DNA from 3 places in the Mucilaginibacter sp. GW821-FHT07H05 genome. Region 2 is predicted to be linked to each of the others. Evidence: riboswitches for the same ligand, from Rfam matches in the RefSeq annotation. Region 2 holds a riboswitch; each other region holds the start of a gene.
What was found. Region 2 has a riboswitch for S-adenosylmethionine ahead of metH (methionine synthase). Riboswitches for the same ligand answer to the same signal wherever they lie in the genome.
Positions count from the first base shown of each region.

Region 1: it holds a riboswitch for S-adenosylmethionine, as region 2 does, so the genes downstream of both, AC07M6_RS00965 (peroxiredoxin) here and metH (methionine synthase) in region 2, are expected to answer to the same signal.
Region 3: it holds a riboswitch for S-adenosylmethionine, as region 2 does, so the genes downstream of both, AC07M6_RS08605 (homoserine O-acetyltransferase family protein) here and metH (methionine synthase) in region 2, are expected to answer to the same signal.

Region 1 covers NZ_JBWKPY010000001.1:200,890-206,263, reverse strand. The annotation lists gene kduI (5-dehydro-4-deoxy-D-glucuronate isomerase) at 7-837, opposite strand; gene AC07M6_RS00985 (hypothetical protein) at 1,037-1,234, opposite strand; gene AC07M6_RS00980 (redoxin domain-containing protein) at 1,643-2,293, opposite strand; tRNA gene AC07M6_RS00975 (tRNA-Cys) at 2,526-2,596, opposite strand; gene AC07M6_RS00970 (TlpA family protein disulfide reductase) at 2,628-3,185, opposite strand; gene AC07M6_RS00965 (peroxiredoxin) at 3,404-4,039, opposite strand; SAM riboswitch class I at 4,211-4,329, opposite strand; gene AC07M6_RS00960 (hypothetical protein) at 4,977-5,374, opposite strand, start outside.
Region 2 covers NZ_JBWKPY010000002.1:154,574-159,947, forward strand. The annotation lists gene metF (methylenetetrahydrofolate reductase [NAD(P)H]) at 1-293, opposite strand, end outside; gene metH (methionine synthase) at 392-4,102, opposite strand; SAM riboswitch class I at 4,241-4,349, opposite strand; gene dnaA (chromosomal replication initiator protein DnaA) at 4,718-5,374, opposite strand, start outside.
Region 3 covers NZ_JBWKPY010000003.1:170,313-175,686, forward strand. The annotation lists gene AC07M6_RS08595 (hypothetical protein) at 1-403, opposite strand, end outside; gene AC07M6_RS08600 (trans-sulfuration enzyme family protein) at 464-1,585, shown strand; SAM riboswitch class I at 1,770-1,881, shown strand; gene AC07M6_RS08605 (homoserine O-acetyltransferase family protein) at 2,264-3,316, shown strand; gene AC07M6_RS08610 (homoserine dehydrogenase) at 3,322-4,557, shown strand; gene AC07M6_RS08615 (glycosyltransferase family 87 protein) at 4,818-5,374, shown strand, end outside.

The sequences.
Region 1 (5,374 bases), on a different contig from region 2:
TGATAATTATCTTAAATCAGGGATCGCTATCGGATCCATATCGGTATAATCCTGGTTTTCGCCGGCCATACCCCATATAAATTTATAGTTGCTGGTAGCGCTGCCGCTGTGGATGCTCCACGGTGGTGATACTACAGCCTCATGGTTGTTCATCATAATATGACGGGTTTCGTTACCCTCGCCCATATAATGCACTACTTTGTTGCCGGTTGGCACATCGAAGTAGAAATATGCTTCCATCCGGCGATCGTGTACGTGCGATGGCATGGTGTTCCATACGCTGCCTGGTTCTAAAATGGTTAAGCCCATTACCAGCTGGCAACTACGGATCCCATCCAGGAAAATGTATTTGTTAATGGTACGCTTGTTAGCGGTTTCGGTAGCGCCGGCATGTACCTTAACGGCATCTTCGTTAGTCATAAGTGCCGTTGGGTAAGTCATGTGGGCAGGTGCCGACAGGATAAAGAATACGGCCGGTGCATCAGCGCTGGCACTGGCAAATTTTACGCTTTTGGTGCCCTTGCCAATATACAGGCAATCGAGTTTATTTACGTTGTAAGCAGTACCATCAGCCGTAACGGTACCATCGCCGCCTACGTTGATGATGCCTATCTCGCGGCGCTCTAAAAAGTATTCGGCGCGCAGGTTAGGGTAATTGCCCAAATCCAGTTCGGTACCAAGTGGTGATGCGCCGCCGACGATCATGCGGTCGTAATGGGTATAAACCAGGTTAATTTGTCCCGGCTCAACAATGCCGTCCAGCAAAAAACGCTCGCGGATCTGCGTGGTTTGGTAAGCTTTAAAATCTTCGGGATGTACGCTGTGTATTACTTTCAAAATATAGAATTTTAGGTAAGTGAATTAGCTATGAAAAACTAATGCAAGTGTACAACACTAAGCATTAAAATCCAAACCTTTAAGCCGGTCAGGATAGCTTTCAGGATGCTTATTACCTGCAAAACGGCATTATTGCGCATAAAAAAAGCCCCTTAGCAGGGCTTAATGTAAGTACGGCTTACTGATACGTTAATTATGCTTAATCGATAACGTTGCCCGGCACCTTATTACCTGATATTTTTTCAAGGTAACCATTGCTGTTTACGGCATAGTGGGCGTTGGTAATATCATGGTTGTTTTTATATACAACCGGACTTTTCCCTGCTTTTGCAGTTTTTCTTAATAAAGGCAATACAACAAGGCCAAGCATTACCAGGGTATGGATTATTGTGATCATTTTAAATGGTGTTTGTTATACAATTGGTGCAGCTAATTTAATAATTATTATGCACGCATAGTATTTTTACGCTAAAACTATGCCATAAGTTTTTGAATTGATAAAAAAAAGCGATTTGCTTCCTATTTAAGGGATCTGAGTGGGTGATAGCTGAACGATAGATAAAAATACCACTTTTATTTGGTAATACACCCTACCAAAATGGAACACCTCTACATTTAATCATTGTAGTAAAAAGCCCCGTTTCCGGGGCTTCTGACCAAACAAACAATTATAAACCTAAAATTGAGAGAGCTCTTTAATTCCCTGTGTCATTTCGACCAGCGGGAGAAATCTTATACACCATACCTATCGCGCGTAGAAGATTTCTCTCTATCGTTCGAAATGACATGTTGTAAGAATTAGTACTTACGCCGATTTCTTCAAATTCCCCGATAAACTGGCGCCGTAAACAGCCGAAATAATTTCCCGGGTGGAGATGGTTTCGCCCAGATCGAGGCTTACCTGATCGTACACTACCTGTTTATTGGCATCCAGCACATAGGTGGCCAGCAGCGGCACATTGGTATCAATACCCGAAAAACGGTTCCATACCGGGTCGCTGTCGGCATAAATGCGCAGGCTTTGGGCTATTTCATAATTGGCGTCAAAATAAAAATTAAGCGACAGGTTATTTTCCCATACCAGTTTTTCTAACGCGGGTTCTTTTTCGGCTGTAATAATGAGCAGGTTGCCCCCACTGGCCTTAATTTCGGACTGGATAGCGTTCAGTTGTTTTAACTGATCCAGCCCGTGCTGCTGCCATTGCGGCGAGTAAAAACTAATCACCAGCGGTTTGCTGAGCAATTGCCTTAACAATATGGCGCCATGTGTTTCGGCACCGTTAAAAAAGTGCTGCCATCGGGCATAGGCCGCCTGCAAAGTAAACCCCGGCAGGTAATTACCGGTACGTACCGGCCTTAAGGGCTTGTACGGGCGAAAAGTTATATCGGGTTCGGTAACAATTTCGGACAGATCGAAAAAAGGATATTTTGTATTGGGGATAGTAGTAGCTAACATGATGTATTTTGATAATAGAAATTAAACGTATAGCCTTCCGGCCGATTTATTCAGATGATGTCAACCGGGCTACAACAGCGGCTTAATCCGTAAATGGTGTTAAAATATTTCATGTTCTGATCTTCTTTACAAATGTATACTAATTCCATAGACTTTATAGTATTTATTAAAACTTTTTTTCCTCTTTTTATAAAATATCAAATTCAATAACATTTCGATTTGATTTTTTGAGAGGTCAGAGATGGAGTTGAACCACCGTAGAAGGTTTTGCTAACCTCCGCCTCACCACTCGGCCATCTGACCGTATCCCCCCAGCCCCCTAAAGGGGGAGTCTTTAAACGCCGGTTTTGTTCACCAGCGCATTAATTATCTTTACCATGGCCTTAAACTCGGCAGGGTCATATAAACGGGTAAGGTATACAATGCGGCCGGTTCGGTCAATCACTACGTTGCGGGTTACGCCGCTCTTTTTATCGGCATAACGTCCAAATATATCAGCGCCGGGGTCAAGCGCCAGCGGGTAAGTGATCTTCATATCCTGCTGGAATTGTTTAATCTTATCAAGCGGTTCATCGCGGTCAACGCCAATCAGTATAAAATCCTTATCCTTGTTGGCTTCCCAAACCTCCTTTTGCAGGTGCGGCATTTCCTGGCGGCAAACCCCGCACCAACTGGCCGTAAACTGCAACACCACTACTTTGCCCCGCAATTCTTTTAACGATGTTTTTCGCCCGTCCGATAATACCAGTTGGTAATCATCGGGTGCCTGATCCCCTACCTTTACCTTATAGCCACGGTCAATATCGGCTGTTGCCGGTTTTGGCGGGGCGGTTTGTGCCAGGGCTAATAAAGCGCTGCCGGCAAATAGTGCGGATAATAGTAATTTTTTCATATTGTTGGTTTGATTTGATCAACTCCCCCCAGTCTCTCCGCCTGATACCGGCGGAGAAGACTTCATAAAACCTTGCACAGTTTTACTTTACTAAAGGAGACACGTATATTTTTAGCCCCTAAGCCCCCCGGCCCCCTAAAGGGGGAGATTTTTAAAGCCTTGCACAGCTTTACCTTCCATCCTCCCCCTTTAGGGGGCCGGGGGCTTGGGCTTTGGTATTACTTATTCGGCTGCGGCGTTAGGCGCAGATAAGGTTTGATCACCGTATGCCCTTTCGGAAATTTAGCCGGGATATCCTCGGTTTTAATAGATGGCAGCACCACCACCTGCTCGCCGTCTTTCCAGTCGGCCGGGGTGGCTACGCTGTGGTAAGCGGTTAACTGCAGGGAATCTATCACCCGTAAAATCTCTACAAAATTACGACCGGTTGATGCCGGGTAAGTAATGATCAGTTTGATCTTTTTATCCGGCCCGATGATGAACAGCGACCTTACCGTGGCGTTCAGCGACGCGTTGGGATGGATCATATCGTAAGCTTCGGCTATCTTGCGGTCTTCGTCGGCAATAATGGGGAAAGTTACCTCAACGTCTTGCGTTTCGTTGATATCCTTTATCCATTCCTTGTGCGATGCTACCGAATCTACACTCAACGCCGCAACCTTTACATTGCGTTTGGCAAATTCTTCTTTCAGGGCTGCAGTACGGCCCAGTTCGGTAGTGCAAACCGGGGTATAATCGGCCGGGTGACTAAACAATACTCCCCAGCTATCGCCTAAAAAATCGTAAAAATCTATTTCGCCCTGGCTGGTTTTGGCTTTAAAGTTTGGCGCGTCGTCGCCTAATCGTAAACTCATGTCTTTCGTGTTTAAATGTGTGATATAAAAATTTGTTAATGGGTTGCTTACCTCAAAACTAATTAATATCACTTTATTAATTGTTATCTTAAAATTAATGTTTGATGTTGCTTGCTTATCCGCGAAAGCCGAAAGAGAGAGAACCGTATAACACGGCGGGTAGTATTCACTCGCTTATCTTTCCCCGTTTGGTAACGGAGCAGGAATTAGCACCTTATTACCGCCACACAGGGCCGGTACAGGTTGCCAAGACGTCTTCGGGCCTTTCCCTCAGTCTTTCTGGATAAGTAAATAAAGAACGATTACGGCAACAAATATACGGGCCGTTTTTATAAAAACAAATAAAATCTATAGATTTAGTAGTATTTATTTGAAATACATTGATTATCAGCAATATATTTTACTTATTGTCATTGCGAGGAGTCAGAGAGGGCTATAGTGTGAAGGGGACAACGTGGCAATCTCGTAGTCTGTTTAACCCCAATGCAACTAATCTCTAATCACCAATTAACAAATCTCTTTTAGTGCGTTACCTGCGGCCCGCGCTATCCGCTCATACTGCACAGGGCCTTAGCCGCAGGGCCGGTATCCGCTCCTATCGCTAACGCGGGGGTACACAGATGCATTCGCCCGGCTCCAGCCTATCAGAGTTCGGAAGATTAAAAAAAGAGGGGGATTGTGCGATTCCCTCCCATCGGGAGGGTGTAGGGAGAGGTTTCATCAAGCGTAGAAACCCCTCCCTGCCACAACACAATCAGCCGCACCCCTCCCCGTGGGAGGGAACTAAGAATCTTCCGGACACTTGTGGCCTCCGGCCGGGCGGCTGCATGAACAACTGCGCAAAAGAGTCGCTCGGCGACATCTTGGGTATATTTACTTTGTTTTAGTTAACGCATATGCAAAAAATCGCAATACGAAGGCATCGTTCTAAAAATTATTACATGGAGTTATCTATTGGCCATGCTATAGGGCTGCCGTCGGGGATTTCCAAGAGGTATGCCCAGCTCATGCCGGTAACCGTACCTCCGTTAAAGCTATAATAAGACATCGTATTAGCGCCCTTGATCAGGCGTTTAAAACCGTTGTCCAAAAGATATGTTTGTTGATCAGGCATGTCGCTTACTCTTACCAGGCGGGTAGATGGGGTTGCGATGTCGGGGCCCGAGGGGATATCATCAAGGCTGTCGGCTACCCGTGCCTCGGTATCGCCGAAAAGGCTGATATAAGTTGCAGGATCTTTGATATGCCGCTTCTGTCCGCGATCCATAAGATACATGGCATTTCCAGCCATCACGCGGTTTCCATCCACGGGGACCCAGGCGATGGGCGAGCCCA
Region 2 (5,374 bases):
CACAGCAAATGCGGAACGGTATCTACATGATACTTATTCATAATAGCCGCGCAGATAGCAATAGTGCCCGGGCGTTTGCGGTAGCTCAGTTTCTCTAACAGGCCGTTTTCGTGCTCTTTATAAATATAATCCTCACGCAGCGATGTTACATCAATAAACGGCGGCTTAAACTCCATCAGCGGGTCTATAGCATCATAAATTCCCTGTATGCTTTGACCTTTTAAAGGTGGGATCAGTTCGAATGAGAAAAGTGTTTTGCCGTTGGCTTTTTTTATGTGTTCGGTTATTTTCATACCCCCTAACCCCCTAAAGGGGGAATTTTGGTTAAGTTGTGTTACAAATATAATATTTAGATGCACCTCCTTCTCCCCCTTTAGGGGGCTGGGGGGCTTTAGTAGTTAAGGTTAGGTCCCAGCCATCTCTCTACATCTTCCAGCGGCATACCTTTACGTACGGCATAATCCTCTACCTGGTCTTTACTGATCTTACCCAGGCCAAAATACCTGGCTTGCGGATGCGCAAAGTAAAACCCGCTTACCGATGCGGCCGGTGTCATGGCCAGACTTTCGGTCAGGTGCATTTTGGCGGCATCTTCCGCTTGCAGGATCTCGAACAGTGTAGTCTTCTCCGTATGATCAGGACAAGCCGGATAACCCGGTGCCGGGCGGATGCCCTGGTATTCTTCCTTGATCAGGCCGTTGGTATCCAGTTGTTCGTCTTTGCTATAACCCCAGTACTCTTTGCGTACCAGTTCATGCATTTTTTCGGCAAAGGCCTCGGCCAGGCGGTCGGCAAGGGCTTTGGCCATAATGCTGTTATAATCGTCATGGTCTTTTTCAAATTCGGCCACCAGTTCATCGCAGCCTAAGCCCGTAGTAACAGCAAAGCCGCCCCAATAATCGGGCACGCCGCTTTCCTTCGGCGCGATGAAATCCGACAGGGCATAATACGGCTCACCTTTAACCTTCTCGGCTTGCTGGCGCAGGGTATAAATGGTGGTTAAAACCTGGCTGCGGCTATCATCGGTATACAGTTCAATATCATCGCCCACGCTGTTGGCCGGCCAAAAGCCGATAACCCCATTGGCTTGCAGCAATTTCTCATTTACAATTTTATTCAGCAGTACCTGCGCGTCGTCGAACAGTTTTTTGGCTTCAACACCCACGTATTTATCGTCAAATATTTTGGGATAGCTGCCCCTCAACTCCCAGGTATGGAAAAACGGTGTCCAGTCGATATACGGAACCAAATCTTCTAACGGATAAGCTTCAATTACTTTGGTGCCGGTAAAGGTTGGTTTCGGCGCTATATCGCCATCCAGACTAATCTGGAATTGCCCGGTACGGGCCTCCTCAATCGTTACAAAACGCTTGTCCGATTTTTTATTCAGGTGCGCTTCACGGGCTTTGGCATATTCGTCTTTAATACCCTGGATGTAAGCGGGACTTGTTTCCCTGTTCATCAAGCTGCTGCAAACCGTTACGCTGCGCGATGCATCCAGCACGTGGATAGCCGCGCCCGAATAATTTGGCGCCACTTTTACCGCCGCATGGATGCGTGAGGTAGTTGCCCCGCCAATGATCAGCGGAATGGTAAAGCCTTCGCGTTCCATCTCTTTGGCAAAATGCACCATTTCATCCAGCGATGGGGTAATTAAACCGCTCAGACCGATAATATCTACCTGTTGTTTTTTCGCTTCTTCAATAATACGCTGTGCGGGCACCATCACCCCAAGGTCTATCACCTCGAAGTTGTTACAGGCCAGCACTACGCCTACTATGTTTTTACCGATATCGTGCACATCGCCTTTTACAGTAGCCATTAATACTTTACCAGCATTGGCGCGACTGCCGCTGCTATCCTCGCCGGCATCAATTACGCGTTGTTTCTCCAGTTCGATAAAGGGCAGCAAATAAGCCACGGCCTTTTTCATTACCCGGGCCGATTTTACTACCTGGGGCAAAAACATCTTCCCGGCGCCAAACAGGTCGCCTACTACGTTCATGCCGTCCATTAAGGGGCCTTCAATCACCTCCAATGGTTTGGCGTATTTTTGCCGGGCTTCTTCCACATCATCGTCCAGGTATTCAATAATACCTTTCACCAGGGCGTGCGATAAGCGTTTTTCCACAGGGTCTTTGCGCCATTCTTCATCACGGACGATCTCTTTACCAGCACCGCCTTTAATGGTATCAGCAAAGGCTACCAGGCGCTCGGTTGCATCCTCGCGGCGGTTCAGCAATACGTCTTCCACCAGTTCCAACAGGTCTTTAGGGATCTCTTCGTAAACTTCCAGCATCCCGGCGTTCACAATACCCATATCCATTCCAGCATTTATAGCGTGGTACAGAAATGCAGAGTGCATGGCTTCTCGTACTTTATTATTACCGCGGAACGAGAATGAGATATTACTTACCCCACCACTCACTTTAGCATGCGGCAGGTTTTCCTTTATCCATTTGGTAGCTTTTATAAAATCAACCGCGTAGTTATTATGCTCCTCTAAACCGGTAGCTACAGTCAGGATGTTCGGATCGAAAATAATATCCTGCGGCGGGAAGCCTACTTCATCTACCAGGATATCATAACTGCGCTTGCAGATCTCTATCCGGCGCTCAAAGCTATCGGCCTGGCCTTGCTCATCAAAAGCCATTACCACGGTTGCCGCGCCATAGCTCAGGATTTTGCGGGCGTATTCCTTAAACTTATCTTCGCCCTCTTTAAGGGAGATAGAGTTTACGATACCTTTCCCCTGCAGGCATTTCAAGCCGGCTTCGATAACCGTCCACTTTGATGAATCGACCATGATAGGCAGCTTGGCAATATCCGGTTCGGATGCCAGCAGGTTCAAAAATTTCACCATCGTCGCTTCCGAATCGATCATGCCCTCGTCCATGTTCACATCTATCACCTGCGCGCCACCTTCTACCTGCTGGCGGGCAACGGTTAGCGCCCCCTCAAAATCTTCAGCTAAGATCAGCTTGCTGAATTTTGGCGAACCGGTAATATTGGTTCGCTCGCCCACGTTCACAAAGTTAGTTTCGGGGGTAACGGTTACAGCTTCCAGGCCGCTCAGGCGCATATATGGCTCAATTTCAGGCCTTTTACGCGGCGTTACCTTGGCTGCTTTTTCGGCAATAGCACGAATATGGTCGGGCGTGGTACCGCAACAACCGCCAACAATATTGACCATCCCATTGAGCATAAAATCCTCTATCAAATGGGCGGTTTCATGCGGGACTTCATCGTACTGGCCAAACTCGTTCGGCAAGCCGGCATTAGGGTAGGCCGATACATACACATCGGCTTTAGCGGCCAGTTCCTCTAAGTGCGGGCGCATTTCTTTAGCGCCCAAAGCGCAGTTTAAGCCTACCGAAAGCAGGTTGGCATGTTGCACCGAATCCCAAAAAGCCTCAACGGTTTGTCCGGATAAGGTACGTCCAGATGCATCGGTGATGGTACCTGATATCATCAGTGGCAAGCCTTTGTAAGCCGGGTTTTTATGACGCAGTTCATCCTCGTAACGCTTGGCGGCAAACAGGGCGGCCTTGGCGTTCAGGGTATCAAATATGGTTTCGATTAAGAGCAGGTCCGAGCCGCCATCCACTAATCCGCGGATCTGTGTGTAATAAGCATCAGCCAGGATATCAAAATTAACAGCACGGTAACCCGGATCATTCACATCAGGCGATAGTGATGCTGTACGGTTAGTGGGCCCAACGGCACCAGCTACAAACCGTGGTTTTTCCGGTGTTTTCAGGTTGTATTCATCCACTACCTCGCGGGCAATGCGAGCACCTTCGTAGCTCATTTCGTAAGCCAGGTCCTCCATGTGGTAATCGGCCAGCGATATTACCTGTGTACTGAAGGTATTAGTTTCGATAATATCCGCGCCGGCTTCCAAATATTCGGCATGGATAGCTTTGATCACGTCCGGCCGGGTCAGGTTCAGCAGGTCGTTATTGCCTTTCAGATCAGACGGATGGTCACGAAAGCGTTCCCCGCGGAAATCTTCCTCCGTCAGGTCGTACCGCTGTATCATGGTACCCATAGCCCCGTCAATAATCAGGATGCGTTTTTCTAATTCTTTTCTAATGTCCATTCTTTGCAAGTCGTAAGTCTTAAGTCAGGAGTAATAAGTACGGTAAATCAAGCAGCAAAAAGACTGTCGACTAAAGACTTAAAACTTCGGACTTAAAAAGCGGCTTATATCGAAAAGTCGGGTGTTGTGGTTGACTTTCGCTTATCTTTCCCATTGCCTTTTGGCTGATGAGTAGAATGTAGCACCTTGTAAGTACAGGTTGCTAAGACATCGCAGGGTCTAATCCCTCCGTCTTTCTCTATAAGCAGTGCAAAGATGCGCAATAGGGCTGTAAATTGCAAATGGAATGAGTAAGGGAAAGTCGGGAAGTAAGAAAGACGGGAAGTCCGGAAGATATGATGACACGTTGCGGATAAAAAAGTACTGCTGTACTCATCTGGCTCCAGCCGGGTGACTTTAGTGGAGTTAAAAATGCAATTGCAAACAATAGCGTGGGCTCCCAACCAACGGGAGTTTATTAAATCCTTAAAAGTAAGACGCCATTAATAGTTCCATAGGACAATCATACCCGAGCTGCCTATGGAATTGCCACGGCGCTACGCTTTTCGCAATGACAAGATAATAAAAAAGGGCTGCTTTCATTCGAAAGCAGCCCTTTTTTATAGCATATGCCTTTTACGACATCTTCAATTTTTTCTGAATATCAGCTACGTAGCCTTTAAATTTCTTATCGGTATCAATCAGATCTTCCACGGTTTGGCAGGCATAGATCACGGTAGAGTGGTCGCGGCCGCCGAAGAAATGACCGATTGATTTTAAAGAGCTTTTGGTATGTGCCTTAGCCAGGTACATCGAAATCTGGCGGGCCTGAACGATCTCGCGTTTGCGTGTTTGCGATTTTACCATTTCAATAGGTACTTCAAAATACTCGCAAACCAGGTTCTGGATGTATTCCATCGAAATCTCTTTGGTTGAGTTCTTGATGAAGTTTTTCAGCATTTGCTTGGCCAGGTTCAAATCTATCTCCTTGCGGTTAAGGGTTGATTGTGCCAGCAACGATACCATAGCGCCTTCCAGCTCACGTACGTTGTTATCAATGTTATGCGCAACGTATTCCAATACCTCATTTGGCAGATCGATACCATCCTGGTAAACTTTGGTTTTCAGGATAGCCATACGGGTTTCCAGATCGGGCACCTGCAAATCGGCAGATAGGCCCCATTTAAAACGCGACAATAAACGTTCTTCTAATCCAGCCAGGTCTTTCGGCGCTTTATCTGATGTAATGATCAGCTGCTTACCGGTTTGGTGCAGGTGGTTGAAGATATGGAA
Region 3 (5,374 bases), on a different contig from region 2:
ATATCACATCGTTTTTGTTTTTGTCTGCCGATAGCCATTCACTTTTGCACTTTGCATAAATATCATCAAGCGTAAGTAATGGAGCCCCCTGCTGGTGAGTACCTAAAGTTGTCGCGTCCTCTGTCCAGTTGTCTTTTATATCAAGCACATGGCTGTTAGCCGCATACATGCCTACCAGGAAAGCCCTGCCGGTTACTTTGCCGTTTTGTACGGTTATTTTTGTTTCGTGATAACCGCCAAATACCGAACCATTATAGGTGACGTACGAGTAGTTATTATTTACGGAGGCCTTAAATAAGTTCCAGGCTTTCTGGCTGTTCGTAAATTCGGTAATATATGGTGTAGTATCTTTTTTACAGGCTATAAAAAACAGGGCTATAAAAATGCAAAACAGTTTTTTCATGAAATGAGGTTTTTAAATACCATTACGTAATTTTGCTGCCGAACGCTACTATATACAAATATGAAAATTGAAACCATTGCCATACACGCCGGAAACAAAATTGATGATGCTACTAAAGCGGTAATTCAACCTATCGTCATGTCTACCACATTCGAGCGGGAAGTTGACGGCAGCTATGCAAAAGGCTATATCTACAGTCGCTCGGCTAACCCTAACCGGCATTTGCTGGAAAATGTTTTGGCCCAATTAGAGGGCGGTGTTGAGGCCGCGGCCTTTTCATCAGGCAACGCGGCGGGTATGGCGGTTTTTCAATCCTTAAAACCAGGTACACATATTATCGCCCCTGATGATATGTATCATGGCCTGCGTAATCAGATTAAAACCCTGTTTGCGGGGATCCTGGAGTTTGATTTTATTGATGTGAACAACGAAGCCATTTTAAACGCGCATATTAAACCCAACACCGGCTTAATTTGGATAGAAACCCCATCAAACCCCTTATTAAAGGTAACCGATATAAAAAAGGTAATAGCCATTGCCAAACAGCATGGAGATATTAAAGTAGTGTGCGATAATACTTTTGCTACTCCTGTTTTTCAGCAGCCTTTAGCTTTAGGGGCCGATCTGGTGATGCACTCCAGCACCAAATACTTTGGCGGCCATAGCGATTTGATGGGCGGCGCACTGATCACACCAGAAAAAAGCGACTGGTGGTTAAAAATACTCGGGGTACAGGAAATGGGTGGCGCCATCCCCTCGCCTATGGACTGCTACTACTTAGTACGCAGCCTTAAAACATTGCCTTACCGTATGAAAGGGCATGCCAGCAACGCCACGTTACTGACTGCATATTTAGAAAAACATCCTAAAGTAGAAACCGTAATGTACCCCGGGCTTCAATCGCACCCGCAACATCAGATAGCAAAAGACCAAATGCTGGGCTTTGGCGCTATGTTTTCGTTTTGTGTTAAAGGCGGCGCCGATGAAGCTAAACAGGTGTTATCCAAACTCAACCTGTTCACCATAGCCACCAGCTTAGGCGGTGTAGAAAGTTTGATAGAGCATCGTGCATCTGTAGAGGGGCCGGATACTAAAACGCCGCAAAATTTACTGCGTGTATCGGTCGGGTTAGAGCATATTGATGATTTGATTGCGGATATGGAGCAGGCTTTGGCAAGCTAAAAGCACAAGGCATAAAGCTGAAAGCTACTTTTTTGTCCGGTTTTTATGGCTGCTTTATGCTTTCGCCTTTCAGCTTTATGCTTAAAATGAAATTTAATTTGGAGAGATACGTCTTTTCAACCTATATTTGGAACATTATTTGGTAGCGATACTAAAAAAAATCAATTCCCTTCAAAAAGGTTTTGGTTTATAAAGAAGTGGCGAGAGATCAGGCTCAGAGACCCACTGGCAACCCTCCAAAATGGAGAAGGTGCCAAAACCTGGCCCGGTGAATGGATCATCGGGGGTTATAAATTAACAACCATGAAAATTAAAATTTACATCCAGCAACAACCCGCTCCTACGCAAACGCGTATGCCTTCAACCTGTAATATCGCTCATGGCGATATGCCGATCTGTTGTAGCTGCTGTTGCTAACATACACGTTCCCTTTTCCAAATTTACCGAAAATACGTGTATAGCCAGGGATAGCTTATATCCTTACCTATCAATCAATTACACAATTTATTTATTAAAAAATTATACCATGTCAACCATAGTTTTAAAATGTAAAACTCAGCATAACAGCAAAGCGATAATCAGTTTAACATTTTTTAGTTTTTTATAAGTGATATAACCGGTTATAGAGGCTGCCGCCGGATTGAATGCCCGGCCGCAGCCCGAATAACCCATTTGAACATGAATACACAAATATTTAAATATCAGCAGGCATTTGAATTGGAATCGGGTAAGCAGCTGCTTAATCTCGAGATCGGTTTTCATACGTACGGCACCCTCAATAAACAACGCAATAACGTGGTATGGGTTTGCCACGCGCTTACGGCCAACTCGGATGTGCTGGACTGGTGGAAAGGCCTTTTTGGCGATGGTTTTTACTTTAACCCCGACGAGCATTTTATTGTATGCGCCAATATATTAGGATCGGCTTATGGTACTACCAATCCGTTAAGCATTAATCCGGCCACTAACCTACCCTATTATCTTACCTTCCCCGAGTTTACTATTCGCGATATTGTAAAGGCGCACCAGTTATTAGCCGCTCATTTAGGTATCGATCAGATAGAAGTATTACTTGGCGGTTCATTAGGCGGGCAACAGGCATTGGAATGGAGCATAATGGAACCCGAACGCATCAAAAATCAAATATTGATAGCTACTAACGCGCGCCATTCGCCCTGGGGCATTGCTTTTAACGAATCGCAGCGCCTGGCTTTAAGCGCTGATAGCACTTTTTACGATAATACGCCCGATGGCGGCAGCAAAGGTTTAAAAGCGGCCCGCACCATAGCCCTGCTCTCCTACCGTAATTATAAAACTTATCATATTACCCAACAGGAACAAACCGACGAACTGCATAATTACCGGGCGGCCAGTTATCAAAACTACCAGGGGCAAAAACTGGTTAACCGTTTTAATGCCTATAGTTATTGGTACCTTACCAAGGTAATGGATTCGCACAATGCCGGGCGTAACCGTGGCGGCGTTGAAAAGGCCTTAAGTACTGTTATCGCTAAAACACTGGTTATCGGTATTAAATCCGACGTGTTATTCCCTATTGAAGAACAGCAATACCTTTTCAGGCATATCCCAAAAGCGGCTTTGGCCGAGATAGATTCACTATATGGTCACGACGGATTTTTAATAGATACCGAGATCCTGACCAACGTTATTTCATCATTTTTTAAAACAGACGTAAAAGGCAAGATCATCGACTTGCAGCAAACAGCATAAACATAATGAGTAAGAAACTTAAAATTGGACTTTTTGGCTTTGGCGTGGTTGGCCAGGGCTTATATGATATCATCCGAACCAAAAACCTGAACATCGAGATTGTTAAAATAGCTATTAAAGACGCGTCAAAAAAACGCTCGCTCCCATCCGAACTATTTACTACCGATAAGGACGAACTACTGAACAACCCCGAGATCAATACGATTGTAGAACTGATTAACGATACCGAAGCGGCTTATGATATCGTTTCTACCGCTTTAAGTACAGGCAAAAATGTGGTGTCGTCCAGCAAAAAAATGGTGGCCCTTTATTTACAGGAATTAATAGACCTGCAGCATCAGTATGGCACATCTTTGCTGTATGAGGGCGCGGTTTGCGGCAGTATCCCCATTATCCGTAACCTGGAGGAGTATTATGATAACGAGTTACTGCACTCTATCAGCGGTATTTTTAACGGCTCATCTAATTATATTCTCTCTAAAGGATATAACGAAAACATGGATTATGATACCGCGCTTAAACTGGCGCAGGATTTAGGTTTTGCAGAAACCGACCCGACGATGGACGTTGGCGGATTTGATGCCAAATTTAAGCTGGTGATTGCCGCGGCCCATGCCTATGGCGTAATTATAAAACCAGAGGAAGTGCTGAACGTTGGCATCCAAAACCTGTCGGCTTATGATCTGCAATATGCCCGCGAAAAGAAATTAAAGATAAAGCTGGTACCTGTAGCAAAAGAACTGGACGACCAGCATGTTACCATGTTTGTATTACCCAAACTGGTTAACGAAAACGAGTTTTTATACAATGTAGATTACGAGTACAATTGCGTAACCGTGCAAGCGGCATTTGCCGATCAGCAATTTTTTTATGGCAAGGGGGCCGGCGGCCACCCTACCGGTTCGGCGGTATTATCGGATATCGCTGCCTTGCGTTACGATTATCAGTACGAATACAAAAAAGCGCATCAAAAAAAGGACCTGAAGTTTACGAATAATATCGAGCTGAATATTTACCTGCGTTACGAAGATGAGGACCTGGTAGAAGCGTTACAGTTTGAATATATCCACGAACGCTTTTATTCTGGCAATTATAAATTTGTTACCGGCAAGATCAATCTGCAAAACCTGATCGATAATCAATACCGTATCCTGAACAGCAAGGCATTTGTTGCTTTTGCCGATCAGTTAACGGGGGTTAATTTGGCCCTGGCAGCAAAACAATCGGCCGAAGTTTTTTAGTGGATTTCTCAGTCGAATAAGTTTAAAAGGCTTTCTTCACGGAAGGCCTTTTTTGTTTTTTTTTGATGTGCAGCCATAGATTTAACCACGGAGGTCACGGAGGGAGAAGCACAACGAACACAGAGCTTATAATCAATTCTCTGTGCCCTCTGTGAAAAACTCCGTGACCTCCGTGGTTAAATTACCCTACAAGTATAATTTTTAGGGCAAAATTTAAACATATCTTTATATTTGGTCAATATTTGACTGTCCCTGATTAAATGTCAAAACTTTATAAGCTATCAAGCAATAAAATATTTATTACTTTCCTGTGGTTTGGGCTAAGTTTTTTCGCCGCCTTTAAAATGGTTATGGGGCATGCCATTAACAATTACCTCATTTATAAATATACTTTTATCAACCTGCTGCATCAGCACAATTTATACACGCCCCAGCCCCATTTCTTTTTAGATACTAATCATTACGGCCCGCTGTTCGGCATATTGATTGCCCCCTTTGCATTGCTGCCCGATGGCATTGGCGCCATATTGTGGACCATGTTTAATGCCATGGTTTTGTACAAAGCCATCCTGCTACTGCCGCTAAAAACCGAGTATAAATACTTTATGCTTTTAATCTGCGCGCACGAATTGATGACCGCGGCTTATAGCGTACAGTTTAACCCGATAATGACGGCCATTATCATTTTTAGTTTTATTTTTATTCGGAATAAAAAAGATTTTTGGGCGGCCTTTTTCATCATAGCCGGTACCTATATTAAACTATATGGGATAGTAGGACTGGCATTTTTCTTCTTCTCTGATCATAAGATCAAGCT